DNA from 2 places in the Rhizobium sp. 2YAF20 genome. Region 1 is predicted to be linked to the other one. Evidence: predicted binding sites of a transcription regulator. Region 1 holds the regulator's gene; the other holds the start of a gene.
What was found. Region 1 encodes HrcA, which represses chaperone genes, less so after heat shock. Its sites were predicted from a motif close to GTTAGCACTCNCNNNNNGNGAGTGCTAAC; they were not measured.
Positions count from the first base shown of each region.

Region 1 (14,623 bases):
AAGCCGGCATCCTTCTCGGTATTCTCGGCGATTTCGGATAGCGCCGCTGCTTCGAGCCTGAGGTCCATCTCGACCTTGGTCGTTTGCTCAAGCGACCGGGTCACTTCGACGGGGCGCAGCCGTCGGCTGGACGGCATGAAGCGTTCCTGCAGTCGGGCGACGAGGTACATCGCTTCGATATCATTGGCAAAGCGCTGGCGAACGCCTGGTCTCACAACCTTTACAGCAACTTTCTTGCGACCTTGCAGGGTGTCGACCTCGGCTGGATGCACCTGGGCGATGGACGCAGCGGCGATCGGATCGCCGAAGCTTGAATACAGCTCTTCGGTCGGGCGTCCGAGCGAGCTTTGAATGTTCGCCTTCGCGGCTGCGGTTGGGAAAAAGGCCATGCTGTCCTGAAGCTGGGACAGGTCGTTGGCGAAATCGACGCCGACGACATCGGGTCGGGTTGCAAGGAACTGGCCGATCTTGACGTAGGATGGCCCGAGCCTCTCGACCGCCTTCGACAGGCGATAGCTGCGCGTGTGTCCCTTGGCTTTCCTGCGCGCAAAGATGCTGACCACGGACTTCGCAAGGCTGACGGAAGGTGGCAGACCTTCCGACGGAAGCGCAAGGACGACGCCCTCGCGCACCAAAACCCAGCCGACCCTGATCAAGCCGAAATATGCTCCGAAAGCGCTCATGATCTTCTAACGTTTCGCATGAGCCTATCGGAAAGCTGCTTCACACTTCTTGGCATCATCCGTCAGAGCTTCCAGCCGGAATGGAGCGCTGCGATGCCGCCGGTGTAGTTGGTGTAGGCCACGCGCGAAAAACCCGCCTGACGGATCATCTCCGCAAAGTCATGTTGGTTGGGGAATTTGCGGATCGATTCCACCAGATATTGGTAGGGCTCGCTTTCGCCGGTGATCGCCTTGCCGAAGCGCGGGATCGCATTGAACGACCAGGCATCGTAGACCCGGTCGAGCAACGGCAGGTCGACCTCGGAAAATTCGAGAACCAGCAATCGTCCGCCGCGCTTCAGGACCCGGTGAGCCTCTTTCAGTGCGACGTCGATGCGCGGAACGTTGCGAATGCCGAAGGCGATCGTGTAGGCGTCGAAAGAATTGGCCTCGAAAGGCAGCTCTTCGGCATTAGCCTCGACGAAGGTGAGGTTGTCGGAAAGTTTCTTTTTTGCCGCCCGCTCGCTGCCGACGGCAAGCATCGAACCGTTGATGTCGAGCACCGTCGCATGTGCCAGCCGGTTCGACGCCTCGACGATGCGGAACGCGATGTCGCCCGTACCGCCGGCAACATCCAGAACCTTGTAGGCCGGATCCTTGCGCGGATTGAGGGTGGAGATCATCGCATCTTTCCAGACGCGGTGCAGCCCCATGGACATAACGTCATTCATCACGTCGTAGCGCTTTGCGACCTTGTGGAAGACATCGTTGACGAGACCCTGCTTCTCGCCATCCGCCACTTCGCGGAACCCATAGGATGTCTCCATGCCGCCATCGGCGGAGGTGCGGCTTTTGGCCATCGCGTCTACTCCATGACTTAAATCGCGGCAGGCCATAGCGAAATCGCCCGCGTCACGCTATCTCAAGTGCCGGACCGCGGCACCTTGGCGTTGGTTTAGATCATGACGGCGTTAAATTAAAGCGCATCTTGATCACCGGCATCGCCGCAGGCGTCGAAACACTGAGATGGATTACCATGCCGGAATTACCAGAGGTCGAAACCGTCAGGCGCGGGCTTGCACCATCGATGGAGGGTGCGCGTCTAACCGCACTTGAGCTGCGCCGCGGTGACCTTCGTTTTCCCTTTCCGCCAGAATTTTCCAGTCTCGTCGCCGGGCGGCGGATCATTGCGCTGTCGCGTCGCGCCAAATACCTACTGATCGATCTCGACGACGGCATGACAATGATCGCTCATCTCGGCATGTCCGGTTCGTTTCGCGTCGAGACCGAAGAGGCGGCGGATATCCCGGGCGATTTCCACCACCCTCGATCGAAGGACGAGAAGCACGATCACGTCATTTTTCATCTGGAAGACGAAGCAGGCCGCAGGAGAGTGATCTACAATGATCCCCGCCGCTTCGGATTCATGGACATCGTCGAGCGCGCCGACCTGCCGCTCCATCCCTATTTTCGCGAGCTGGGACCGGAGCCGACCGGCAATGCGCTGAGCAGCATTTATCTGGCCACGCGCTTCGACCGCAAGGCGCAGCCGTTGAAGAGCGCGCTTCTCGACCAGAAGAACATTGCCGGTCTTGGCAATATATATGTCTGCGAGGCGATGTGGCGGTCTCATCTGTCGCCGCTGCGCTCCGCCGGGTCTCTCGTGGAGGAGGACGGCGGGCCGGGCGAACAGCTCGATTTTCTCGTTCAATCGATCCGCGACGTCATTGCCGATGCGATTGCTGCCGGCGGCTCATCATTGCGCGATCATATTCAGACGGACGGCTCACTCGGTTATTTCCAGCATTCCTTTTCTGTCTATGACCGCGAGGACGACCCTTGCCGCACGCTTGGCTGCGGCGGTACCGTCGAGCGCACCGTGCAGGCTGGGCGTTCGACCTTCTATTGCCGCACATGCCAGATTTAAATAGCTTCCAGTCAGCATAGGAGGACATGCCGTGGACTATCAAACCCTGATTCTGGAAACACATGGCGCCGTTGGCCTCGTCCGGCTCAATCGGCCGCAGGCGCTCAACGCGCTGAATTCCGCCATGCTCCTGGAATTGAAGCGCGCCTATGCGGCATTTCACGAGGATGATGCGATCGGTGCGATCGTGCTTACTGGGTCAGACAAAGCCTTTGCCGCGGGTGCCGACATCAAGGAAATGCAACCGCTTACCTTTGCCGAAGTCTATCAGGGCGATTTCATCAGCGGTTGGGACGAGATTGCCAAGGCTCGCAAGCCGGTGATTGCGGCCGTCAGTGGATTTGCGCTCGGCGGCGGCTGCGAGCTGGCGATGATGTGCGATTTCATCATCGCCTCCGACACCGCGAAGTTCGGCCAGCCGGAAATTACCCTCGGCGTCATTCCCGGCATGGGAGGATCGCAGCGGCTAACGCGCGCCGTCGGCAAGGCCAAGGCCATGGACATGGTGTTGACGGGCCGCATGATGGACGCCGTCGAGGCCGAGCGTGCGGGCCTGGTGTCGCGTATCGTGCCGGCGGACAAGCTTCTCGACGAGGCCTTGGGGGCGGCGGCAAGGATTGCCTCTCTGTCGCGCCCCTCGGTCCTGATGGCGAAGGAAGCGGTGAACCGGGCTCTGGAGTCGACGTTGGAGGAGGGGCTGCGCTTTGAGCGTCGGCTGTTTCACAGCCTGTTTGCCACCGACGACCAGAAAGAGGGCATGGCTGCATTCATCGAGAAGCGTAAACCGCAGTTCAAGAACCGGTGACGCAGATCGGCAGAGGCGCGGCCCGGTGGAAAAGACCGTCCGGCCGCGGCGTTTTTGCTGAAATGCGCGTTGACGACACGGCGCTTTAAGGCTATATGCCCGCCACAGTTTGGAAAGCCGATCCGGTTTTCCGCGATTGCTCCCGCATTGCTGGAAGAAAAGGCCGAAGGGCCTGGCGCAGTAATGAGTGAGTTATGTTGGAATTCTAAGAGAGGCATACATGGCCAATACAAGCTCGGCGAAAAAAGCGACCCGCAAGATCGCCCGCCGCACCGAAGTCAACAAGGCTCGCCGTTCGCGCGTTCGTACTTTCGTTCGCCAGGTCGAGGAAGCAATCGCCTCTGGTGACGCGGATCGCGCCAAGGAAGCGTTGCGGGTAGTGCAGCCGGAACTGGCTCGTGCAGCCGGCAAGGGCGTCCTTCATGTCAACACGGCATCCCGCAAGGTCTCGCGTCTTGCAAAGCGCGTGAAGGCACTGTCGGCTGCTCCGACTGCTTAGTAGTTACTAATAATTGCATCATTACAATGAGCCCGGCCCTTAGCCGGGCTTTTTGGATTCGGAGAAAATTTAAGCTCTGTGACTAATTTACATACAGTCGTTCGTGTCACTGGAATGACAGAAAAAATCCATAAATAACAATCGGTTGTAATAGGTTACTCTTTCCGTGCATGACAACTTGTGCCCGCTCCGGCCCTCTGCGCTAGTCAAGGCATTTATTATTTTATTTCTATAAAGGCGTGTCGAAATCGCATCACTAGGGAATCCCCTTGATTCAAAAGCGATTCTTTTTTGACGGGGGTGTGACAGTCAAAATTGACCCCCTGAGTCAATGGCCAGTCCCTAATTTTGCGTAAAATTCATCGTTGATCTTGTCCATCGATCCTGCCTAAATGGCTTTCAACAAGGGTCGCGGACATCACCTTAAACGGCTTCGGCGAACACTGCCATCCAGGCGGCGTAGGTGGTTTTTGTTCCTTGTGACGGAATAGTTCAATTCCGTTTTTTCAAACAGTTGACACATTCAAACCGGAAGACAGCGATGTCTCCGGACGATGAAGCGTGCCTGTCTTAAGCAGCCCCAGTCCCAAGTAAGGCTGCAGGAGATCGGGTTGCAAAATAAACAGCCACTCAGGCGCAGTCGAACGGAACGAGGGCCGGACGATCGCTCTTGACGAAGAATGAAGACGACGACTGCTGGAGACAGTTTTCGCCGCAGATTTCTTTGTGGTCCTTTGGCAGGACCGCGGCTGACGAACGGCTATGCTGACGGGCTCATGAGGGGTCCCCCGGCATGTCATGTACGAGATATTTTCGGGCGGCGTTCCTTCGCCCGACAGGACTAGAACTCTGGAAGGCGGCAACATGCAGATCAATACGATGACGACCAGTGCGTTGGCAAAAGGGGACAATGCACAAAAGGCGTTCGGCACAGTTTGCCTTGATGCGGCGGGAGACAAAGGAGACATGAAGCAGAGTGTACTTTTCGAGCGTGTCAGCGCACGCTTGAAGGCACAGGTCGGCCCGGATGTTTATGCGAGCTGGTTTGCGCGGCTCAAGTTGCATTCGCATTCGAAGAGCGTCGTACGTCTTACTGTTCCGACGACCTTTCTGAAATCGTGGATCAACAATCGCTATCTCGATCTGATTACCAGCCTGTTTCAGGCGGAAGATGCGGAAATCCTGAAAGTCGAAATTCTTGTGCGTACGGCCACCCGGAATGGCACTAAGGCTCCGGGTATGGATGAGCAGACGTCCTCCGTGGAACCGGCTTCGGTCGCGCAGATCCGTCGTCCGGCGGCGCAATCCGCCGGTCAGGTCGTGGCACATGCGGTAAGCGCGGTTGCAGCGTCCAGGCCTTCGTTCGGGTCGCCGCTCTTCGGGTCGCCGCTCGATACGCGATACACGTTTGATACCTATGTCGAGGGCAGCTCCAATCGGATCAGCCTGGCTGCGGCAAAGACCATCGCGGAAGCAGGCCCTGGTGCCGTGCGGTTTAATCCGCTCTTCGTCCATTCGTCGGTCGGCCTCGGCAAGACCCACCTCCTCCAGGCGATCGCCAATGCCGCGGTGCAGAACCCGCGCGGACTGCGCGTCGTCTATCTGACGGCGGAGTACTTCATGTGGCGCTTTGCCACCGCGATCCGCGACAATGATGCGCTGACGCTGAAGGACTCGCTTCGAAACATCGACCTTCTGATCATCGACGACATGCAGTTCCTGCAGGGCAAGATGATCCAGCATGAATTCTGCCACTTGCTGAACATGCTGCTCGACAGCGCCAAGCAGGTTGTCGTTGCGGCCGATCGCGCCCCATGGGAACTGGAATCGCTCGATCCGCGGGTGCGTTCGCGCCTGCAGGGCGGTGTTGCCATCGAGGTCGAGGCACCTGACTACGAGATGCGCCTTGAAATCCTCAAGCGCCGCTTGGACGTTGCGCGTATCGACGATCCGTCGCTTGATATCCCGCAGGATCTGCTCCAGCATGTCGCGCGAAGCGTTACTGCAAGCGGGCGCGAGTTGGAAGGCGCCTTCAATCAGCTTGTCTTCCGTCGGTCGTTTGAACCGAACCTGACGGTGGAACGCGTCGATGAGCTGCTGGCTCATCTCGTCGGCTCCGGCGAGCCGCGTCGTGTGCGCATCGAAGACATCCAGCGGGTCGTTGCCCGCCACTACAATGTATCGCGTCAGGAGCTGGTCTCCAACCGGCGGACCCGCGTCATCGTCAAACCGCGCCAGATCGCCATGTATCTGGCAAAGACGCTGACACCGCGCTCCTTCCCGGAGATCGGTCGCCGCTTCGGCGGACGCGATCACACAACGGTTCTCCATGCCGTCCGCAAGATCGAGGAACTGATTTCGGGAGACACCAAGCTCTCGCACGAAATCGAATTGCTGAAGCGCCTGATCAACGAATAGCATTTTGGCGATTTGCTCGAACGACATAGGGCCGGCACTGGTTGCCGGCCCTATGTCGTTTTGCGCTATATCTTGACATCCAGCATCATATGCATAGCCTATGCATATGATGCTGGATGCGAACAAACTCGGCGCCCTGGGCCTGATGGTGACCGACAGGATAGAGCATGTCCTCGGCGATCTCTCGCCGAGCGCTGCGGCCCTGCTCTCCATGCTTTATTTCAAGCCGCGTCTGACCGGCTCGGAACTGGCGGTGATAGCGGGTGTCTCCCAGCCAACGGCAGTGCGGGTATTGGAAGGCCTGGTCCGCCAAGGCTTCGTCGAGCGGCTGGCTCAGCAGGGACGGGCGACCCCTTTGAGGTTGACGGGTACTGGCGTGGCCCATGCACGCGCATTGCAAGTGGCAAGGCTGGCCGTCCTGTCCGATCTGCTGGATGGCCTTTCCGCCAGCGAGCGCACTCTGCTCGAAGCCTTGGTAGACAAGATCCTCGCCGGTGCCACCACGTCGCGCGCCTTCGCGCGCACAAGCTGCCGTCTTTGCGAGCACGATCTTTGCAGCGCGGAGGTCTGTCCGATCGGCTGCCGGGCGGCCGAACTCGAAACCATTGCAGATCAGGGAAGGGAAAAGTCCGAATGCTGACGGCCTATGATGACAGGAAGCCGATGATCGATCCGGAGGCCTGGGTCGCCGACGACGCCACCGTTTGCGGCGACGTGACGCTTGGGCCGGGCTGTCGCGTCATGCCCGGCGCTCGCATCGTCGCGGAAGCCGGTGGCACTATCGGGATCGGCGCCTATTGCATTGTCCTTGAGAACGCGGTCATTCGGGCGACTGCACGCCATGCGACATCCATCGGCAACCATTGCCTGGTTGGGTCGAACAGTCACATCGTCGGCGCGACCATCGGCGATGAGGTCTTCATTGCGACCGGTGCAAGCATCTTTCACGGCGCCGTCGTCGGTGCGGGTTGCGAGGTCCGCATCAATGCTGTCGTTCATTTGCGCACGGAGCTTGAGCCCGGCGCAACGGTGCCCATCGGATGGGTTGCAGTCGGAAACCCGGCGCAGCTATTCTCAGCTGACCGGCACGAGGAAATTTGGGCGCTTCAGCAGCCGCTCGACTTTCCGGGCTTCGTCTATGGCGTCGATCGCACAGCGTCGGATTTGATGCGGGCGGTGACGGAGACCCTATCGAATAATCTCGCGGTTCATCGTAGAACGATGGCGATAGAGTCGTAGAGTGCGCTGCGGGGAGGGAAATCGCAGCGTCTTTGGGGGGAAGCCATATGAGTTTTGAAAGAATAGCTGTTCTCGGCCTCGGCAAGGTCGGGCGGCTGGCTGCAACATTGCTGCATGAGAGCGGTTTCACGGTCACGGGCGTGGACATGCAGCTGCCGAAGGAAATCACACCCTTTGCATGCGAGGCGGGCAATGTTTCCGACGCGGCTATCATCGGCCAATTGTTTTCGCGGGTGGAGGCGGTTCTTTCCTGCCTGCCATTCCATCTCAACTCGGAACTGGCGCGATTGGCGCATCTGGCCGGCATCCATTATTTCGACCTGACCGAAGATGTCGAAACCACCAACGGCATCATCGAACTGTCGCGGACATCTCGTGGGCTGATGGCGCCGCAATGCGGCTTGGCGCCCGGTTTCGTCGGCATTGTCGGCACCAGCTTGGCTGATGCCTTCGAGCGCTGCCGTTCGATCCGCATGCGCGTCGGCGCGCTGCCGCAACACCCAACGGGCCTGCTTGGCTATGCCTTCAACTGGTCGCCGGAAGGTGTCGTCAACGAGTATCTCAACGATTGCGAGGTCATCGAAGGTGGCGTGCGCAAGCTGGTTTCGCCGATGGAATGGCTGGAGACGCTCTACGTCAACGGTGTCAAGCTTGAAGCCTTCACCACATCGGGCGGCCTTGGCACCATGTGCACCACCATGCTCGGCCGCGTCGACAACCTCGATTACAAGACCATGCGATATCCTGGTCATATGGAGCTGATGAACTTCTTCTTCCACGAGCTGCTGATGCGCGACCACCGGGCAGCCGCCGGCGAGATTCTGACGGAAGCCAAGCCGCCGGTCGATGACGATGTCGTCTATGTTCACGTTTCTGCCGAGGGGATCGAACACGGTAGCCTTCGCCGCCGCGAATTCGTTCGGGCCTATTACCCAATCGAAATTTCAGGCGAACGCCGCACGGCAATCTCCTGGACGACATCAGCCTCGGTCGTCGCCGTCATCGAGATGGTACGCGATGGGCACCTACCCTCGACGGGCTTCCTCCATCAGGAACATATCCCTCTCGACATGTTTCTAAAGACGCGCACCGGCAGCCTTTTCGATCAGAAGAAGCCAGTCGGTTGAGCGTGATATCGGTGGCAGGTCAACCGCCCTTCAGCAGGCGAGGTCGGCGACGACGGAATCGAGGATCAGCATGCCGGATGGTGTGCAGCGCAGGCGGGAATTGCCGAGCCTCTCGATGAAGCCGTGTTCCAGCAGGAACTCTTCGCGCTTCGGGTCCGGCTCGCGGCCGGAGAGCTGCTGCCAGCGGACCAAGTCGATGCCTTCCTTCAGGCGCAGGCCCATCAGCAGCAATTCGTCCGCTTGTTCCTCATAACCGAGCAATTCCTGGTCGAGGACACCGTGGCCATCGCGCTCGACCATCTCCAGCCAGCCTTCTGGTTTGCGTTCGGTCGCCGTTGCCAGCTTATCCCGCCCTCGGGTGAGGCGGCCGTGGGCGCCGGGGCCAATGCCGGCATAGTCGCCATAGCGCCAATAGGTAAGGTTGTGGCGGCTTTCGGCGCCGAGACGGGCATGGTTGGAGACCTCGTAGGCAGGCATTCCTTCGCGCTCGGTGATCTCCTGCGTTGCCTCGTAAAGCACGGCGGATTGCTCGCCATCCGGCACGATCAGCTTGCCGGCCTTGTGCAGCCCGAAGAACGGCGTGCCTTCCTCGATCGTCAGCTGATAGAGCGAAAGATGGTCGACGGCATAGGAGATTGCCTCCTTAAGCTCCTGCTCCCATTCCTCCACCGTCTGGTTCGGCCGGGCATAGATGAGGTCGAACGACATGCGCGGAAAAATATCGCGCGCCAGCCGGATCGCCTTCAGCGCATCCTCGACATTATGCAGTCGGCCGAGAAATTTAAGATCCCGGTCGTTCAGGGCCTGGACGCCGAGCGAAACCCGGTTGACGCCGGCGGCACGATAGCCGCGAAAGCGTTCTGCCTCGACGCTGGAGGGGTTGGCCTCCATGGTGATCTCGATACCGTCAGGCACATACCAGTTCTGGCCGATGCCATCGAGGATGGCGGCGACGGTGGCCGGATCCATCAACGACGGTGTGCCGCCGCCGAGAAAGATGCTCGTGACCGTCTTTGGTCCGCTGAGCGCCCGCATCGCTGCCATTTCGCGCAAGAAAGCCGCAGTGAAGCGCGGCTGATCGACAGGCTGGTGACGGACATGGCTATTGAAGTCGCAATAGGGACATTTGGCCGCGCAAAAAGGCCAATGCACATAGACGCCGAAACCGGGCTCGCCGGTGTCGGGCAGCATATGCGCATCGCGCAGGCTCGGGCTTTGCTGATCCAGTGTGTCCACCAAACGATCCTACGCTTCCAGACAGGTTTCGACAAAGAGCTTGAACGCCCTCGCGCGATGAGAAAGAGCCTGGGGGTCGCCGAGCTTCCAGCCATGCTTTTCCTCGGCACTCATCTCGCCAAACGTGGTGTCGTAACCCTGCGGCTGAAATATCGGATCGTATCCGAAGCCCTGCGTGCCACGCGGCGGCCAGGCGACCGTGCCCTCGACCTCGCCGCGGAAAACCTCCGTGTGTCCATCCGGCCACGCAAGGCAGAGGACGCTGACGAAGCGGGCGGTCCGCGCTTGCGTCTCGGTCGCGCCCGCATCCTTGAGGGCCGCCTCCACCTTCCACATCGCCATCTGGAAATCCCGTACTCCGTCGGCGGTCTCCGCCCAGTTGGCGGTATAGACCCCGGGTGCACCGCCGAGCGCGTCGATCACCAGGCCGCTGTCATCCGACAGGGCGGGTAGGCCGGATACGTTGGCGGAAGCAAGCGCCTTGATGGTGGCATTTTCCTCAAACGTCGTTCCGGTCTCGTCCGGCTCGACGAAGTCGAGTTCGGCGGCCGACTTCGCGGTGAAGCCCAGAGGGCCGATCAGGTCCCGGATCTCGCGGATCTTTCCAGCATTGTGGCTGGCAACGACGATCGTCTTTGTTTCGAGTTTGCGCATGCGTTTTCCTTAATCGAGGCCCCAGATGATGGCTTCGGCGCATTCCAGGCTGTTGCCGGCCGGGTCGCGAAAATAGATCGAACGGCCGCCGTTCGGCCAATGAAAATCAGACTCGATGGCGACGCCGGCAGCCCTGAGCTTGTCAGCCGTAGCATCGATGTTCTCACCCGAGATACGGAAGCAGGCGTGGCTGGCTCCCTTTGTGCCGTGCGGCGGCACCGGCAGGCTGCCTGGCTCCGGCGGCCGCATGGTTTCCAGCGGATTGAAGATCAACAGAACACCCGGTCCGCAGCGGAAAAACACATGTCGGTTGCCGCCCCGCGAGATTTTCTGAAGACCGAGGACCCCGGCATAGAAGGCTTCCGCCTTGTCGAGGTCCTCCGCATAAAGCGCGGTTTCCAGAATTCCTTCCAACGGGTTCATTGGCCGATAGTCTTTCCGCTTCAGGCGATCGCCTGCTTCTGCAAAGAAACAAGATCGGCGATGCCGGCCTTGGCAAGCTGCATCAAGATAGCAAATTCCTCTTCGCTGAAGGGCGTGCCCTCAGCAGTGCCTTGAATCTCGACAATGCCGCCGGCGCCGGTCATGACGAAGTTGGCGTCCGTCTCGGCAGAGGAATCCTCGAGGTAGTCGAGGTCGATCACCGGCTGGCTTGCGAATATTCCGCAAGAAACGGCAGCGATATGATCCTTGAGCACGCGCTCGGTCTTGATCATGTTGCGGCTCTCCATCCACTTCAGGCAGTCGTAGAGCGCAATCCATGCCCCGGTGATCGAGGCTGTCCGCGTGCCGCCGTCCGCCTGGATCACGTCGCAGTCGAGCGTGATCTGGCGTTCGCCGAGCGCCTGTAGGTCGACAACGGCCCGGAGCGAACGGCCGATCAGCCGCTGGATCTCCTGGGTACGGCCGCCCTGCTTGCCGGCTGCGGCCTCCCGCTTCATGCGATCTCCAGTTGCCCGCGGCAGCATTCCGTATTCGGCGGTGACCCATCCCTTGCCGCTGTTGCGCAGCCACGGCGGGGTCTTTTCCTCAAGGCTGGCGGTGCAGAGCACATGCGTGTCGCCGAATTTCACCAGGCACGAACCCTCCGCGTGCTTGGAAAAATTGCGTTCGAAGGACACTTTGCGCATCTGATCGGTTTTTCTGCCTGAAGGCCGCATCCTGTTCTCCTGATGTTGTTGACCGCTTCTACGATTGCCGAGGACCATTTGCAAAGGAAAAGCAGGCGGAATGGTCGGCTGCGAGACTGCAGGCGACATTTCCCTTTTGCCATTGCCGATCGAACGGCTATATCCTTGCTGAGGATCAACCGGACGGACTTTAAGGCGAATGGGTTTTACGACGTCGTCGATTTCGGATGCCGTTTCGGCGCTTGACGAACGCTCCAAGGAAATCTTTCGCAGCATTGTCGAAAGCTATCTGGAGCACGGCGAACCCTTGGGCTCACGCAGCCTGTCGCGCCTGCTGCCGATGTCTCTGTCGCCCGCTTCCGTGCGCAATGTCATGAGCGATCTAGAAGAGCTTGGGCTGATCTATTCTCCGCATATCAGTGCCGGGCGTCTGCCGACGCAGGTGGGATTGCGCTTCTTCGTCGATGCCTTCATGCAGGTCGGCGATCTCTCGGCCGAAGATCGGGCCACCATTGACCGGCAGGTCCGCGGCAGCAATCGCGACCAGCCGATGGAAACGGTCATGACCAAGGCAAGCGGCATGCTGTCCGGCATGTCCCGCGGGGCAGGGTTGGTGATAACCTCCAAGAGCGATCCTATTCTCAAACATGTCGAGTTCATCCGTCTTGAGCCGACCAAGGCGCTCGCCGTCCTCGTCGGCGATCACGACCAGGTCGAAAACCGCATCATCGAGCTGCCGGCGGGAGTGACGTCGTCGCAGCTGACCGAGGCTGCCAATTTCCTCAACGCCCATATGACCGGCCAGACGCTCCCTGATTTGCGCAAGCAACTGCAAACGCTAAAGCACGATGTCCGCCAGGAGCTCGACGTGCTGTCGCGCGATCTCGTCGAGCGTGGCATCGCCGTCTGGTCCGGAGATGGCGATGAGGCAAAGCCGACGCAGCTGATCGTCCGCGGTCGCGCAAACCTGCTCGAGGGCCTTGCCGATGCCGGCGACCTCGATCGCCTGAGGATGCTGTTCGATGATCTGGAAAAGAAGGACAGCCTGATTGAAATCCTCAATCTGGCCGAAAGCGGGCCTGGCGTTCGCATCTTCATCGGCTCGGAAAACAAGTTGTTTTCGCTGTCGGGTTCCTCGCTGATCGTGGCTCCTTATCGTGACGACGATGATCGGATCGTCGGCGCGGTCGGTGTCATCGGTCCGACGCGGCTGAATTACGCCCGTATCGTGCCCATGGTGGACTACACCGCGCAGCTCATCTCCCGCCTGTCGCGCGCGGGGAAGTGAAGGCGGCACAACCCTGGCTGATTAAATGAGGTTCAGCGGTAGGAATGCTGCCTTCTTTGCCATGCAGACTTGATTTTTTCCGACCAAACCTCGATATCGGGCACATCCTTTCGACAGACCAATTCGGAGACCGTCATGACCGACGAAACAACCCACAATGGACCTGAGGCCAGGGAGACCGACAACCTTGCGGATATGGAGCAGGATTCCGTGGATGCAGCCGTCTCACAGGAACCCGACCAGACGGAGCAATTGCGGGCTGAAAACGCCGAACTGCGCGATCGCTATCTGAGGCTCGCCGCCGACATGGACAATCTGCGTCGCCGCACCGAGCGCGAAGTCAAGGACGCCAAATCCTACGCTGTCGCCGGCTTTGCCCGCGACATGCTGGCCGTTTCCGACAATCTGCGCCGCGCACTCGACGCCATTCCGGCAGAAGTCCGGGAGAATGCGGACGCCGGCCTTTCGACGCTGATCGAAGGCGTCGAGATGACCGAGCGAGCGATGCTTTCGGCACTTGAGCGACACGGTGTTCGCAAGCTGGATCCGATCGGCCAGAAGTTCGATCCGAATTTCCATCAGGCAATGTTTGAAGTGCCAAACGCCGATGTGCCGAACAACACGGTCGTTCAGGTTGTCCAGGACGGTTTCAGCATCGGCGAACGCGTCCTGCGCCCGGCAATGGTCGGCGTGGCGAAGGGCGGCCCGAAGCTGACCGAAAGCGAACTCGGCGCCAATAGTCCTTTTGACGAAAAAGACGCCTGATCTCTCAGGCGTCTCGTCAATTCCACGACCTAGCTACTATGACGAAGGTCAGGCGGCGTTTGACGCCTGTTCTTCGTTAAGGAAAGAGTAGATCGCCGAGGCGGATTCCGTCGCACGCAATTTTGCAACGAGATCCTGGTCGCGCAACACCCGGGCGATCCGCGATAGCGCCTTCAAATGATCCGCACCGGCGCCTTCCGGCGCCAGCAGCAGGAACACCAGGTCGACCGGCTGATCATCCAGCGCCTCGAAATCGACCGCGGAGTCCAATCGCGCAAAAATACCGATGATGGTTTTGATGTCGGCGAGCTTTCCGTGTGGAATGGCGATCCCGTTTCCGACCCCGGTGGAGCCGAGGCGCTCGCGCTGCAGAATGACGTCGAAGATTTCTCGTTCGGGCAGTCCGGTCAATTTGGAGGCCTTGGCTGCCAGCTCCTGGAGCAATTGCTTTTTAGAATTTGCCTTCAAACCTGGGATTATCGCATCTTGGTGCAGCAAATCTGCCAATGCCATTCTGTTATTCCTTCATATGCTGAGATCCGACGGCGGAGGAGCGGCGGCGAACCGCCGCTCGTCTTCTTTTCTCAGCCTTTGATATTGGCGGCGTCGATCCAGCCAATGTTGCCGTCCTGACGGCGATAAACGATGTTCAAGTGGTTCTTGCCCGGGCTTCGAAACATCAGCAACGGCTCGTCGGTCATATCGAGCGCCATCACTGCCGTCGCAACCGACATGGTTTTTAGCTGCTTCGTCGTCTCGGCCACGATCGCCGGGGAGAAATCGTCGGCGATTTCGTCGTCCTCATCGGGAACGCTGTCCATGACCGTATAAGAAACCTCGGCAAAGCCGTTCGAGTGGCTGGCGCTCTGGTGA
Region 1 covers NZ_JBFRFF010000005.1:61,584-76,206, forward strand. The annotation lists gene ubiB (2-polyprenylphenol 6-hydroxylase) at 1-683, opposite strand, end outside; gene ubiE (bifunctional demethylmenaquinone methyltransferase/2-methoxy-6-polyprenyl-1,4-benzoquinol methylase UbiE) at 746-1,522, opposite strand; gene mutM (bifunctional DNA-formamidopyrimidine glycosylase/DNA-(apurinic or apyrimidinic site) lyase) at 1,699-2,589, shown strand; gene AB4Z52_RS09465 (enoyl-CoA hydratase) at 2,621-3,394, shown strand; gene rpsT (30S ribosomal protein S20) at 3,615-3,893, shown strand; gene dnaA (chromosomal replication initiator protein DnaA) at 4,758-6,311, shown strand; gene AB4Z52_RS09480 (MarR family winged helix-turn-helix transcriptional regulator) at 6,418-6,951, shown strand; gene AB4Z52_RS09485 (gamma carbonic anhydrase family protein) at 6,945-7,550, shown strand; gene AB4Z52_RS09490 (saccharopine dehydrogenase C-terminal domain-containing protein) at 7,598-8,677, shown strand; gene hemW (radical SAM family heme chaperone HemW) at 8,708-9,868, opposite strand; gene rdgB (RdgB/HAM1 family non-canonical purine NTP pyrophosphatase) at 9,923-10,567, opposite strand; gene AB4Z52_RS09505 (VOC family protein) at 10,577-10,990, opposite strand; gene rph (ribonuclease PH) at 11,011-11,727, opposite strand; gene hrcA (heat-inducible transcriptional repressor HrcA) at 11,897-12,985, shown strand; gene grpE (nucleotide exchange factor GrpE) at 13,079-13,750, shown strand; gene ptsN (PTS IIA-like nitrogen regulatory protein PtsN) at 13,799-14,263, opposite strand; gene hpf (ribosome hibernation-promoting factor, HPF/YfiA family) at 14,335-14,623, opposite strand, start outside.

Region 2 (14,623 bases), on a different contig from region 1:
CGATGTTGATGCCGGCCGTCTGGTCTTCGTTGGCGCCCTTGATGTTGAGGACGACGGAAGCGCGCAGCAGAGCCGTACCACCACCAGGTACGATACCTTCCTGAACGGCGGCGCGCGTTGCGTTCAGCGCGTCGTCGATACGGTCCTTCTTTTCCTTGACTTCGATCTCAGTCGCACCGCCGACGCGGATGACGGCAACGCCGCCAGCCAGCTTGGCAAGACGTTCCTGCAGCTTTTCCTTGTCGTAGTCGGACGTGGTTTCTTCGATCTGAGCCTTGATCTGGGCAACGCGGCCTTCGATGTCGGACTTCTGGCCCGAACCGTCGACGAGAATGGTGTTCTCTTTCGAAATCGTCACTTTCTTGACGCGGCCAAGCATTTCAACCGTGACGTTTTCGAGCTTGATTCCAACATCCTCGGAAATCACAGTCCCTCCAGTCAGCACGGCGATGTCTTCAAGCATGGCCTTGCGGCGGTCGCCGAAGCCAGGAGCCTTGACGGCAGCGATCTTCAGGCCGCCACGCAGCTTGTTGACGACCAGCGTTGCAAGAGCTTCGCCTTCGACGTCTTCCGAGATGATGAGGAGCGGCTTGCCGGTCTGAACGACGGCTTCGAGAACCGGGAGCATCGCCTGCAGGTTGGAGAGCTTCTTCTCATGGAGAAGGATGTAAGCGTCTTCCAGTTCTGCGACCATCTTTTCCGGGTTGGTCACGAAGTATGGGCTGAGGTAACCGCGGTCGAACTGCATGCCTTCGACGACTTCGAGTTCGGTTTCAGCGGTCTTGGCTTCTTCGACGGTGATGACGCCTTCGTTGCCGACTTTCTGCATGGCTTCGGCGATATAAGCGCCGATTTCTTTTTCGCCGTTTGCAGAGATCGTGCCGACCTGGGCAACTTCTTCAGACGTGCTGATCTTCTTGGCCTTGCCGACGATGTCCTTGACAACCGCTGCGACGGCGAGGTCGATGCCGCGCTTCAGGTCCATCGGGTTCATGCCGGCGGCAACTGCCTTGCCACCTTCGCGAACGATCGCCTGGGCAAGAATCGTTGCAGTCGTGGTGCCGTCGCCGGCAATGTCGTTGGTCTTCGAAGCAACTTCGCGGACCATCTGCGCGCCCATGTTTTCGAACTTGTCTTCAAGTTCGATTTCCTTGGCGACTGTGACGCCGTCCTTGGTGATGCGCGGAGCGCCGTAGGACTTGTCGATGATGACGTTGCGGCCCTTGGGGCCCAGCGTTACCTTGACGGCATCGGCGAGGATGTCGACGCCGTGCAGCATCTTTTCGCGCGCGTCGCGGCCGAATTTTATTTGTTTGGCAGTCATAGGAAGAACTCCCGGGCTCATTGCCCATTGGTAGTCATGAATTGGATGAGGTGTCCGGCTGGATCAGCCGATAACGCCCATGATGTCGGCTTCTTTCATGATGAGAAGGTCTTCGCCGTCGAGTTTGACTTCAGTGCCCGACCACTTGCCGAACAGAATGCGGTCGCCAGCCTTGACATCCAGCGGGATAACCTTGCCGCTGTCGTCGCGAACGCCGGTACCGACACCGACGATTTCGCCTTCCTGCGGCTTTTCCTTGGCAGTATCAGGAATGATGATGCCACCCTTGGTCTTTGCTTCAGCCTCAATACGACGGACGACGACGCGGTCGTGGAGCGGACGGAAATTGGTCTTTGTCATTTTGGGATCCTTTGATGAGATCGTAGCCGACAGGCTGCCCTCATATGCCATCAATAGCACTCTACAGCCTAGAGTGCTAGCAGCATCGTGCGTCGTGCATTTTAAGTTGCGGGCATGAGAAACGGCACACAGGAGGCCATGCAATGTGCGCGAGGCGACGGTTGAAAACCCGCTGCAAGGCGCTCGCGGTCGAATGCACCTGCGGCAAATGCGCCATTGCGTCTCCATAAGTCGGCTAGGACGGCTTCGCCATTGATGCAAGTTCCTCTGTCGCCGCGCGGCCATGCGCGAAGGAGCCCCTGGCACAAGAATTGGCAGATTGGGGGAGCGTCACGTCCCGCCGATCAACTTTTCTACTTGCTTGAGGAGATCGCCAGTCGACATCTGACCACGCTCTCCTAACGGACGGGAAGCACAGGAAGCAGCGACGGCACGGCGGCCGGCATAGCGGTCTTTCAGAAGCTGTTGATATCGGTCGAGCACGTCCGGCATGTCGAGCCATCCATTGATCCACTCCTCAATCAAACCCTTCACCATTGGGTCGTCATCAAAGACAATGCCTGCCGATCGCATTCTGGCAAGGACGGTTTCGGCGGCTGCACGGCGTTGGTCGGGTGATGAAGACATGCGCGGCTCACAGGCTTTCGGAGGACGGAAGAAAGGCATCGCAAGCGGCCGGGTCGGATCCCGTCGCTGCCGATTCCTATAACATGATCGGTTCTGTTTTCGAGCAGCGTCTGTTCCATGCCCATGATTGTCTCCAGCATCGGGATCCAACCTTCGATCAACTTCCGCGAACCGTGATAGGCACAAGCCGGCCAACTCGCTGGGGTTGCAAACAAGCCGACCGCGGCCGCTACCACGGGTGCGCACAGCCAGCGATGTCTAGTGGGAAGGACCAGCCTCTATCATCCGTTGCTCGCGCACCGACGCGGGGAATCAACGCACGTAGAGCCATACCGATCTAAACAACGAGCGACAGCAGCAAGATGAAGCCGAGGCCGACCACCGAGATAATTGTTTCCATAATACTCCAGGTCTTGAAGGTTTCGGCGACCGTCATGTTGAAATACTGCTTTACCAACCAGAAACCAGCATCGTTGACGTGGGAGAAGATCACCGATCCAGCGCCTGTTGCCAGCACAAGCAGTTCGCGGTTGACGCCGGGGACGAGGGATATGACCGGCATGACAATTCCTGCGCCGGTGATTGTCGCAACCGTTGCCGAGCCCGTGGCGACGCGGATGACGGCTGCCACCAGCCAGGCAAGCAGGATCGGCGACACGGATGCCTGAACGGCCATATGGCCAATGACGTCGCCGACGCCGCTGGCAACAAGCATCTGTTTGAAGCCGCCACCAGCACCGACGATGAGCACAATGGAGGCAACCGGCGCAAGGCTGTCGTTCAGCAATTTGATGATCTTGTCGCGTGAGAAGCCGCAATTGGAGCCGAAGGTGTAGAAGCTGATGAGGAGTGCCACGAGCAGGGCGGCAATCGGGTGGCCAATCAGGTCCATCCAGACGCGTACGGCGTTGTGCTCGGCAAGGGCGATATCGGCGAGCGCCTTGAGAAGCATCAGGAACACCGGCATCAGGATCGTGACGAGCGTCACGGTGAAGCTTGGCATTGTGGCTGTGTCCACATCATCGCGCACGAATTGTTCCATCAATTCCGGCGATGCTTCGCCCGGAATTCTTTTAGCGATGAATGAGCCGTAGATTGGCCCGGCGATCACAGCCGTCGGCAGGCCGACGATGAGGCCGTAGAAGATCGTCTTGCCGATATCCGCGCCGAAGACGCTAATGGCCAGAAGCGGGCCAGGGTGGGGCGGCACCAAACCATGAACGACCGAGAGACCGGCGAGAAGGGGAATTCCGACCTTGACGATCGACACTCCCGACCGGCGCGCGACGATGTAGACCAGCGGCACGAGGAGCACGAAGCCGATTTCGAAGAAGAGCGGTAGCCCGACGAGGAAGGCTGCGAGCATCATCGCCCAATGCACCCGTTCCTTGCCGAAGGTGCGGATCAATGTCTGGGCAATCTGGTCTGCGCCGCCCGATTCCGCCATGAGTTTGCCGAGCATGGTGCCAAGCCCGAGCACGATGCCGACAAAGCCAAGGACCCCACCGAAACCGTCCTGAAAGGACTTCATCACTAGTTCTGTCGCCATACCGGAGGTGAGCCCTAAGAATCCGGCGGCGATGGTCAGCGCGATAAATGGGTGTATCTTGAAGCGCGTGATGAGAAGTATGAGGCCGATGATGGTCACACCAGCATCAACCAGAAGATAGGTCTCCCGAGTCAGTCCGAGCATTGAAATTCCTCCGCGAAAAGTTCTGAGTGGGACGGGCCCCTGCGGGTCCCTGTCTGGTTTATGCTTTGAGCGCGCCGGTTTGGGCCTTTGTCGGCGGCATTGGCTTTCTGCCGTCAGCAACTGGTGTCTGCTCCCACCATGCGACCGCGCCCCGGGCGATCTCCGCGATGGGTAAGGTGGCGTCGACGGGATAGACGTTCTCCTCGCCGTGCGGTGGCTCGAGGGTCGCAAACTGGCTATCGACAAGGCTTGCAGGCATGAAATGACCGGGCCGGTGGCTAACGCGCTCGTCCGCCACTTGTCTCGTCATTTCCAGAAAGACGAAGGCAAGGTCGGGCGTCTTGCTGCGCAGAATGTCGCGGTAGCTTTTCTTCAGCGCCGAGCACGCAAGCACCGGCCGCTCGCCGTTCCTGACGGCGTCCTGCAAAATTGTCGCAAGGCGAGCTAGCCAGCCCGCCCGATCCTCATCGGTGAGTGGGTGGCCCGCGCTCATCTTTTTGATATTTTCTTCCGGGTGAAAGGCATCGCCTTCGATCATCGTGCCGTTGACGGCATCCGAAATCGCTTGGCCGACGCTGCTTTTGCCACAGCCTGATACGCCCATCACCACAAGGGCCGGCATCCTACCCACAATATCCTCCTCCGAGATAGCGCTATCTCGTTCTCTTGAAACAAACCGCCGGCAGAAGCCTGGCCGATCCAAGACGCGAAAATCGACGCTGTTTCCTCCCGCAAAGACGCCAAGACGACTTTGAGATAGCGCTATCTTATTAATCATTGTAGGATTTTGCAAGTCGGAGGAGATTCTTAATGAAGGACAGACCGTCGCGCGCCACCGGCCGGCCGACGCTTGCGCAGGTCGCAGCCCGCGCCGGCGTGTCGCAGATTACCGCCTCACGCGCACTGCGCTCAATCGCAACGGTCGACCCGCAACTTGCAACCAGGGTGCATGACGCCGCCAAGGCACTGGCATATGTGACCAACCCGGCAGCGCGGACGCTTGCCTCGGCGCGCAGCCAATCGATCCTTGTGCTTATTCCCGCCTTGTCGAACCATCTGTTTATCGAGACCCTGGAGGCCATCCAAGATGTGCTGCGCCCGCGTGGGTTTGAGGTCTTGATCGGCAACTACCACTACCGCCAGGATGAGGAAGAAGAACTTATTCGCAACTATCTCTCGTTCCAGCCATGCGGCATTCTGCTTACCGGCTTCAATCGAAGCGAGACTGCCGCACGGCTTCTGGCAAATGCCGGGGTGCCTTGCGTCTACATGATGGAACTGCGGCAGGAGGAGGGCATCGTCTGTGTCGGCTTTTCACAAGAAGCGGCTGGGGCCAAGGTTGCCGAGCATCTTCTTTCGCGGGGACGGCGAAAGCTGGCCTTCGTGGGGGCCCAGCTCGATGCCCGCGTTCTCCAGCGTCGCGACGGCTACCAGCAAGCGATCGTCAGGGCTGGTCTTCCGCCGGCGCTCGAAATCATGACGCCGGAACCGTCTTCCGTGGAACTTGGCGGCGATCTCTTCAACCGGCTCTTGATGGAGCATCCCGACACAGACGGGGTCTTCTTTTGCAACGACGATCTTGCTTTCGGGGCATCCTTTGAAGCGCTGCGCAGGGGCGTGGCAATCCCCGAGCAGATTTCGATGGTCGGATTTAACGATCTACCAGGAGCGGGGCAGATGGTTCCGCGCCTGACCTCAGTTCGCACGCCGCGCGCTACCATCGGACAGCACGCCGCCTCAAGCCTTCTCAGCCTCCTCAATGGGAGAACGCCGGAGACCCCGGCTCTGGATCTCGGCTTCGAGCTGGTCGTTAGGGAAAGCAGTTGAACCGAGTCAACTTAGAGATCGACGAATTCCGTTTGTGACGAAACGAAACTGATTATCGCGGTTTGGGACGTCAACGCCTCAGACCGCCACCGGCGTTAGACCTGAGTCAGCAAGCGCTCGGTCACCATGATGCCGCCAGTGCGGGCGGCGCGTCCGCCTTGTCCAGCGCGGACCAGCCGACCGTTGTCGATGTCGTCACGGATCATGGGCTCTGGCATATAGCCCCATCCGGTCCCCGCCCTCATCAGCATGTGCTTCGATGTTAGACCGGCGAGCCGCCACGTTTTGCTGCTCGTTTGCGCCGCCAGTGATCTGAAGAATGGCCGCTTTTTCAGTTGAGCAGACAGCTATTTAGAAGTTTCACATCAGACCACAGTCGTTGGCATGATATACTTCCTGATGGCAATTGGTTTGATGTCGCGTCCCCGTTGGCGGCCGGAAAAGATCTTTCCGGCCTACGCGTATCTGCCGGGTAGGCAGCCGCATCCTGTGCGCGACCCCGCCGGACATAGCTACCATCATGTCGATCCTTTGCCGGTCGCGGCTGCAGCGTCGCTTGGCTCAGACATATTCTTCTGGGGTCTCGACCTCTTCAATCACGGCTACTATTGGGAGGCGCATGAGGCTTGGGAGGGTCTCTGGCAGGTAGCCGAGAGAGGCGGTCCATTGCGGATGCTGTTTAAGGGTTTGATCCTGTTGTCGGCAGCCGGGGTGAAGATCCGCGAAGGCAAGCATGTCGCAGCTATGCGCCATGCTGGCCGCGCCGCTGTGCTGCTTCGTCAACTCATGCAAGGGCCGCATCGCGTCTTCGAGCGCGCGCTTGGCATGTCACCTGCGGCGCTTGCTGATTGCGCTGAAGCCGCTGCAAGGCTTCCCGCCACCTTGCAGGCGATAGCGCCAGGAGAGCCTCAGCCCGTGTTCGAATTCGTACTTGGGTCGCGTTCCAGAAGGAGGCCGACTGGTTCGCGGAAAGGACCCCATCTTTAATTTTGTGAACTTTAGCCCGTCCTAGATCGTCCTTCTGATCTGGCCGGAACTATCCGCTCCGCCCACTCGTTTCCTTGGATATCGCAATTATTGGCGAAGCTGCATAAGGAGCATGCGAATGTCAAATGACGTCAAGACGAACGGAAACGAACCGTTCAGAGGAACCAGTAGCATCGCTGTCGGGCATTCTGTGGAAGCTGAGGCTCAATCGCGCGATGCTGCTAAAGAGTCATCGACGTTTGTGGGACGTGGCGAGACGCTCAGCGTTTACGAGTTGGTGCCTATCGCAGCCTTCAATGATCCCAATTGGGATATCGCACCCTCGCGCGGCAAAGTGCTGGTCGCGGCACGGACAACAGGCGATGCGCGTGTGGTGGCAGCCGCCTTTGAAGGCAACTTCATGAAAGTCCCGTCCACGCCAGGCGAGAGTGTTGCGACGATGGGGGCAAGTGCATTCCGAAACGAGAAACTCTATACCGTCATAGAAATCGATAGAGATCGGCGTGATTTAGACCGCGGAGTGATGGAGATCTCTGATCCCGGGGTGATTGCTAGCGAGGCCTTAAGGGCAGATTTTGATGCCCGCCCTCATGGCGGCAGGTCACCCAGCGCCGGTTCGCTGGCACGATGGGACAATGAAGGTGGTGCTAGCTCCTGATTGAAGCAGCACGCCAAAACGGCATCTTTGTCAGATATCTCTTCGGGCGAGTGCGCAGAGCGCGAGTAAGGAATCGGCAAAATCGCGCATCTCTGTGATTTAACCAATGGAGCTATAAGCCGATGTCTAAGAAAATGGTCGAAGCGACCGTTAAGAAGCGCGATAGGCGCGTAGCGGTCGGAATAATGAACACAACGCAAGCACTCGATATGCCTGAAACCGAGGGTATAGAGTTTTCACATCCGGATGAGAAGCCGGGAGAGACCGAGGTGAGACTTACACAGACAGAACTTGCCGAGGTTGTGAAACCCTGAATACGCCCATGAGGTCATTTTGAACCGCCCCCGCGCAAAGGCCAATTCCGCACTGGAGGGCGGCCAACTCCCTGCAGAGCAACGCAATCATGGGTTTCAACCTATATCAGCTTTTACATCGCTGGCCGAAGAGCCCCGTACCCACGCGATGAGTAGGATCGTAGCCCGCCTGACAGGCTTGTTGCCCAAGAGGGCCTCGCGTGATCGTGCCGCGTCGCCTCATCGGACGCCCCCAACCAAACTCCGCTCGTTTCTCGGTCGCAACCATCATGGCCATTGCCGACGCGACGATGACTCCGGCGTCCCATTGGGCTGAGGCGCATGCCGATGGGATATCCCGGAGGAATGCGCCAACTAGGCCTATTGGCGGAAGGAGAGGTGATCGCCCGGTGACAATGCTTTGCGGCTTCGAACAACCGGAACGGTTCGCGCGCAGAATCGTTGAGCGAGATGGCTTCTGCGAGGTTTCGTGTCATGGAAAACCGGAGAACCTTTCGCCCAGTCAGCGTCGAGGTTGGCGGGCGCTACAGGATCGTCACAACGGTCATGGATGTCGGCAAGTTACTGCTGCTGGACGAGTGGCCGGATCATAGGCGCGCGTGGTGGCGAGCGGAAATGGCGGTCCTCGACGCCTTCAACGATGCTGCGGAGCCGGAAGAGGTGCGCAGCGCTTTCCTGGTCGCTGCGGACGAGGCCCACCTGCAATATCTGGCATAAAGGCGGCCAGGCGCGCGGTGATTGGGGGCACACGCGCCTGGCCAATGGTTGCACAAAGCGGTCAACCGCCCCTATAAGTATACATACCGTTACGTAAGTCAACCCGTTGTGAGGAGTAGCTGAAGGTCCGGATCATGAGGTAACGCCAAAAGGCGCAGCCTCTTTTCTTCATCGTCAAGTTTCGTCGTCACGATCTTCTTCACGTCGGTTTCATCTGGATATCGCTGCTGCCTGAAAACGCTACCGGACTAAGATTGAAATACAGGTCACAAATGCTGGTTGAGGCGCTTGCGCGTCCAGACATGCTTGGGGAAAGCAGCGAGACGTGCACGCGCCCAGTCATCGCCCCTTCTCGTCACTGCATACGAGGCTTCTTGAGGTAGCTTCCCCGGTCGGCTGACTTGACACGCAGCCAGGCCTCACGTCCGTTGCGCAGAATTCTCATCGGGAACTCGGTGCCGGCGGGCCCACTTCCCCAGAGCTTGCGATAAAAGTCGGCGAGACCCGCGATCTGCCCATCTCCTATCTCGGAAATGACGTCGCCTTGGCGTAGGCCGGCCAGAGCTCCGGGGCTTCCTTCGGCCACGTTCATCACCACGACCTGGCCATTGCTTTCCGCGGAGAAAACGCCAAGCCAGGGTCGGGGCGGATGGCTGATCTGGCCGCGATTCAGCAGATCATCAAGAATCGGCCGCAACAGGTTGATTGGCACGATCATATTGATGTCGGTTCTCGCCCCGCCTTGGCTCAATTCCATGCGAAGCGAGCCGATGCCGAGAAGCTTGCCATCCGGGCTGATGAGGGCGGCGCCTCCCCAGGACGGGTGGGCAGGCGAGATGAAAATCGCCTCGTCCAGCAAGTACTCCCAATAGCCGGCGAATTGCTGCTTGGCGACGATATTCGCTTCGACGTACTGACCCATTCCATCAGCAAGCACGACCGGATCGCCGACCTTCGCCTCGTCCGCATTGCCCAAATCCACGGCTGGACATCCAAGCTGACCAAGTGCCTGCACAAGTCCGAAGCCTGTTTCCTGGTCGTAGGCAAGCGCGTGACCAGGGACCACTTTTCCGTCACTGCTGGTCAGCCAGACTTCCTCTGCCTCCGTAATCAGGTAACCGATTGTCAGCACCAGTCCGTTGGTCCTTATGACCACGCCGCTGCCTTCCCTCCGGATGCCCAGCGCCGTTGCCGTGAAGGCGTCTTCGGGAATGGAAGACCGCACTGCCACCATTGACTGAAAGATCGTATCGATATTCATGAATTGATCCCTGTAGACTCCGCTGCCTCGCCACTTATGGATGCGCAGCGCCATACACAAGAGCGCGCCGGCAGAATTCTCTGTGGCGTTTTGGGCAAAACGTCGAGCGACGATCATTCGCGTAGATCAACGGAACCGCGGTGGCTTGTGCGGTGCGTTGGCACTGATCTCATGCAAAGGAGCGTGTTTGCCAAGGAGCCTGACCAACTTCCGTTCTTCGTGCGCATCGAGACCCATCTTCTTGCAATGATCCGCGACATCAAGGTTTCGGGAACCTGGCTCGCGGACCTGTCTGTTATTGGCATGTTCCATCAGCGTTTCCTCCTTTGGGAGGAAACGCCGCAGCATGCCTATGGTTCAGATTAGCGCCTCCAACGCAGCGGCGATGGCCAGAACATCTTCGTCGGCATAACGCTTGCCGACGATCTGCAATCCGACCGGCAAACCTTCGTCCGAAAGTCCGACCGGTAAAGACAAGGCTGGGCATTGTGGCAGCATGTTGAAAGGACAGGTCATATCCAATCCCTTGAAAAGGCCATCCGGCAGTGTCTCCACGTAGTCGTCGTCCGTCTCGTGGACAGGCGGCGCGGTGATTGCGTTGGTCGGGCAAAGGAAAGCGTCGTAGCGCCTGAACAGCGACGCCATATCGCGCCACATGTCGGTGCGAAGTAGCTCCACCCGTTTGTAAGTGGTCGCGTTCATCGCCAGGCCCCGCTCGATCATCGAAACCACGGAATGATCCATGTGATGGCGGCTCTCTGGAAGCAGGTTGCCGAAAAACGCTGACATGAAGACGCACCAGAGATCAAACCATTCGTCGTTTACCGCACGGGTCCAATTCATTGGCACTTCATCGACGATGGCCCCCGCCTCCCGGAGCACCGCGACGGCTTGTCGGATAACAGCCTCCACCTGCGGCTGTACCTGATAGTAGCCAAGATCCAGGGAGAAGGCGAAACGAAGCCCTGCCAGACCGTTCCTGCTAGCCCTTTGCCCATCAAACCCAATGGGCAAAGATGAGATGTCCTCGTCGCTGGGCCCGGCCGTGGCCGCCATAAATGAAGTCGCGTCGCCGACGGTGCGTGCCAACGGACCAAAATGCGAGATGTTGTCAAAGACACTCGGCAGGATCGTCATGGGAATGCGGCCGAGACTGGGCTTCAGCCCGACAATGCCGCAAAAGGCGGCGGGGATGCGTACGGAGCCTCCCATGTCAGAGCCTTCCGCAAAGGGTACGACGCCAGTGGCAACCGCAACAGCCGACCCCCCAGACGAACCACCCGCTGTTCGTTCCGAATTCCAGGGATTGCGGGTGATACCCCAGCGCGGACTGTTGGTGAAGCTCGAATAGGCGAATTCCGGCGTCGTCGTCTTGCCCACTAAGATCGCGCCAGCATCTTGTAGTCGCCGAACGCATAGCGCGGTTTCAAACGGTACCCAGTCCGCCTTTGTCCACGAGCCCATTGTGGTGACGTCTCCGCTGGTGGGGGTCAAATCCTTGGCTGCGAACGGCACGCCATGCAAAGGGCCGGTTCCCTCTCCCCTCTGCACGGTCGCATCTGCTTTGCGAGCAGCTTCGAGCGCTTCTTCTTCGCGGATGATCGTGAACGGGTTCAGCGTCGCTTGGACGACCCTCGCGCGGCGGATCGACTCGGCGACCACATCCTCGCACCGAAATGCGCCTGAGCGTATGCCACCGGCAATATCGGTGGCAGGCAGGTCGAGCGGATGCTTGATGAAGGCTTCGGTCATGTATGGCATATTGATGTGCTCAGGCCTCTGTTGGGGTGAGGATGGTGGGCTTGGGGATGGAAAGACCGTCCGGATTGTGAAACTCTGCCTCTGTTGCGGGAATGCTCACACCGTTTGGAAGGTCTGATTTTCGATGAAATCCGCCGGCAAGGGAAACGCAGGCTTTCCCGCCTTCGAAGCCTGGAATGCAGCCCTCGGACAGGCAGCCGGCGTGGTGGGTTCGCGGTCCTTTTCCGACGCGTTGGCGACGGTGTTGCACTTGCTTGCGCCGTTCCAGATGATGAACGGCTTTCACTATTCGACAGATGGACGGGCTTTCGATCTCTACAACGAGAAGATTGTCGCTGAGCGCGGTGTGATCGTCGATCACTACCTTGCAGGAGCTTATCTGCTTGACCCATTCTACGATGCCGTTCGCAATGGCGGCTGCGATCGGCTGATCGTCATGCGTCAGCTTGCGCCCGACGATTTCATGCAAAGTGAATATTATCGGCTCCACTATGCCTCGACGCAAATTCTCGACGAGATCGGCTTCGTGCTGAGGCTTGAAGGCGGCAGCGTCGGCGTCTTGTCGTTGTCTCGGGTCGGAACGACGTTGTTCTCGGTTGAGGAACTTGCTGGCCTCAAGGCTGCAGCCCCTGTCGTCTGCGCCCTCGGTGAGCGCCATTGGGGCAGCGCCCCAAGACTGTCTCTTCACAACAAGACCGCCCCGGCGACGATCGAGCATCCATTGTTGACCAAGAGGGAACTGGAGATCGTGACCTTGATTCTGAAGGGACATTCGAACCTGTCGGTTGCGGCGGTTCTGACCCTGTCGCCGAACACGGTGAAGGTTCATCGCCGTCAAATCTACGCCAAGCTCGTCATCTCCAGCCAGGCGGAGCTTTTCCGCATTTTCATGGCCTGACATCCAAGGCCTCCTTGCTGATCATACAGATAATTCGGCCCGCATTTCAGCGGGCCGGGGATCGCATTCGCAATCTACTCGGCGAAGTCCATCTCAGGCGGCGCTGTCTGGAAAAACCGCGTCAGATAGCCGAGATAGACGATGCCGACTGCGAGCCACACGACGCCGAGGATCTTGGCGTTGTTGTCTAGATTGGCAAGCAGCATGAGGTCGCAAAGCGCTGCTAGTACCGGCACGATGATGCCTATGATGATACCGAGCGGACGTACAGCCGGATCGCGCTTCAGGTAAAGGGCAATGACGGAGACGTTGACTGCAGTGAAGGCGAGGAAGGCACCGAAGTTGATGAAGGAAGTCGATGTCGTGACGTCCATGAACAAGGCGAGAAGGCCAACAATCCCGACGAGGGCGAGGTTCAGCACCGGAGTATGCCACTTCGGATGCAGACTTCCGAAGAAGGACGTCGACAGCACTCCGTCGCGACCCATGGCGTAGAGCAAGCGACCGACGCTTGCCTGCGCTGCAAGGCCCGAGGTGAACTGTGCAACGACCAGGGTGGCAAGGAAGATCGTAACGAAGAGATCCCCGCCGATGGACTTGGCGATTTCATTGGCGGCCGCGTCGACCGAAACAAAGTCGGCACCGGGATGTGCGAGCTGCGTGACATAGGCCGACACAATAAAGATCAAGCCACCGGCAAGCGCGGTGATGAGGATGGCGCGCGGCATGGTCCGTTTAGCGTCTTTCGTCTCTTCCGTCAGCGTCGAGACGGCATCGAAACCGAGGAAGGAATAAGCGGCGATCGCGGCTCCGGCGACGGAGGCCGAGAAAGGCACGCCTGTCTTGAAGAATGGTGTTGCGGAGATGAGACCGCCCGGACCGTTCGAAGCCATGACATAGCGGGCTGCCAAAAAGACGAAGGCGACGAGGACCGCGAGCTGCACCAGCATCAGGATGAAGTTGACGCGATTGGCAAAGGCGATGCCGACGACGTTGACGATGGTCGTGAGCCCGATGAAGCCGACGATCCAAACCCAGCCTGGGATCGCGGGGAAGGCCGATTGAAGATAGGCAGCGCCAATCAGCCAGATGACCATCGGCAGGAAGAAGTAATCGAGCAGCACCGCCCAACCGACGAGGAAGCCGATGCTAGGGTTGATCGAGCGGCGGGCGTAGGTATAGGCGGAGCCTGCGACCGGATAGACCCGTGCCATGACGCCGTAGCTGATGGCGGTGAGAAGGATGGCCCCTGCTGCGACGAGATAAGCCATTGCGGTCGTGCCCTGGCTTGCTGCAGCAAGTGCGCCGAAGGTACCAAAGACGATCATCGGGGTCATATAAGCGAGGCCGAAGAGCACGACGGACCAAAGTCCGAGCGTACGGTCAAGTTTGATGTGCTGGTTCATTTTTCCGCTCCAGGAAGGTTTTATTTGAAACGCTTATGTCCGGAGAGGCTTCCGCAGCACCAATTCAGGCCGTACCACGCAAGGTCCCCGCTTGCATTTTTCTTGATGACAAAACCATGACGCAGTGGAGGGGGATCGAATATAACACCAAGAGGTTATGACGACCGCATCATTTCCATTCCCAGAGCCGGCGGATTGCCCACGGTCGAGCGAGAGCATCTTGTACATTTACAGGACAAATTGAATGCATATCTGCGCATTATTGAAAGCGGGGAGTTAAAGGAGAGGCTTCTTGAATCCGTTGGGCGGGAGGTAGCGATAGATTCAGTCAGCAAGTTTCCTTTGAACGAAAAGGCAACCGCCTTCTTCAAAAAGCTGAAACATCGATTTCCACTGACGGCTTCCGACTACAGTACAAGCTCGACAATTCGGATTGCTTCCTCGCAAAGCCTGGAACACACCGTCTGCGCTAGCCGATATCCCTGCATATCCGAAATCCGCCAGCGCTGTCGTTTCCTGTAGCACCACGCCAGGATCGTGGAGACGGACACACCGACAGCTCCACCGATCGATACGACGAGCCATCTACATGTGATCTATGCTAATTCGTCATAAATCACATGTGAAATCCTCGTTTGAGGATATCCTCGGCTGCTGCGTATTCTGGGTGAGGCAAATTGCGCCTTTCAACCACTTGGCTGGCGAAAACATGCAGGAAACGGAGAATGGTGAACTAGATCGGGAGGTGGCAACCACGGCGAGGCAGGGCTCGATCAATGATTGTGATCAG
Region 2 covers NZ_JBFRFF010000026.1:281-14,903, forward strand. The annotation lists partial or broken gene groL (chaperonin GroEL) at 1-1,324, opposite strand, end outside; gene groES (co-chaperone GroES) at 1,388-1,684, opposite strand; gene AB4Z52_RS24105 (hypothetical protein) at 2,015-2,311, opposite strand; gene AB4Z52_RS24110 (GntP family permease) at 2,649-4,004, opposite strand; gene AB4Z52_RS24115 (gluconokinase) at 4,063-4,626, opposite strand; gene AB4Z52_RS24120 (substrate-binding domain-containing protein) at 4,815-5,831, shown strand; gene AB4Z52_RS24125 (hypothetical protein) at 5,927-6,049, opposite strand; gene AB4Z52_RS24130 (DUF309 domain-containing protein) at 6,246-6,818, shown strand; gene AB4Z52_RS24135 (hypothetical protein) at 6,937-7,476, shown strand; gene AB4Z52_RS24140 (hypothetical protein) at 7,599-7,790, shown strand; gene AB4Z52_RS24145 (DUF982 domain-containing protein) at 8,265-8,507, shown strand; gene AB4Z52_RS24150 (S1C family serine protease) at 8,863-9,768, opposite strand; gene AB4Z52_RS24155 (hypothetical protein) at 9,940-10,134, shown strand; gene AB4Z52_RS24160 (amidase) at 10,126-11,529, opposite strand; gene AB4Z52_RS24165 (LuxR C-terminal-related transcriptional regulator) at 11,654-12,427, shown strand; gene AB4Z52_RS24170 (APC family permease) at 12,502-13,833, opposite strand; gene AB4Z52_RS24175 (DUF6572 domain-containing protein) at 14,029-14,355, shown strand; gene otnC (3-oxo-tetronate 4-phosphate decarboxylase) at 14,607-14,623, opposite strand, start outside.
Region 2: the regulator HrcA is predicted to act here: its motif matches at 1,737-1,765, upstream of groES (co-chaperone GroES).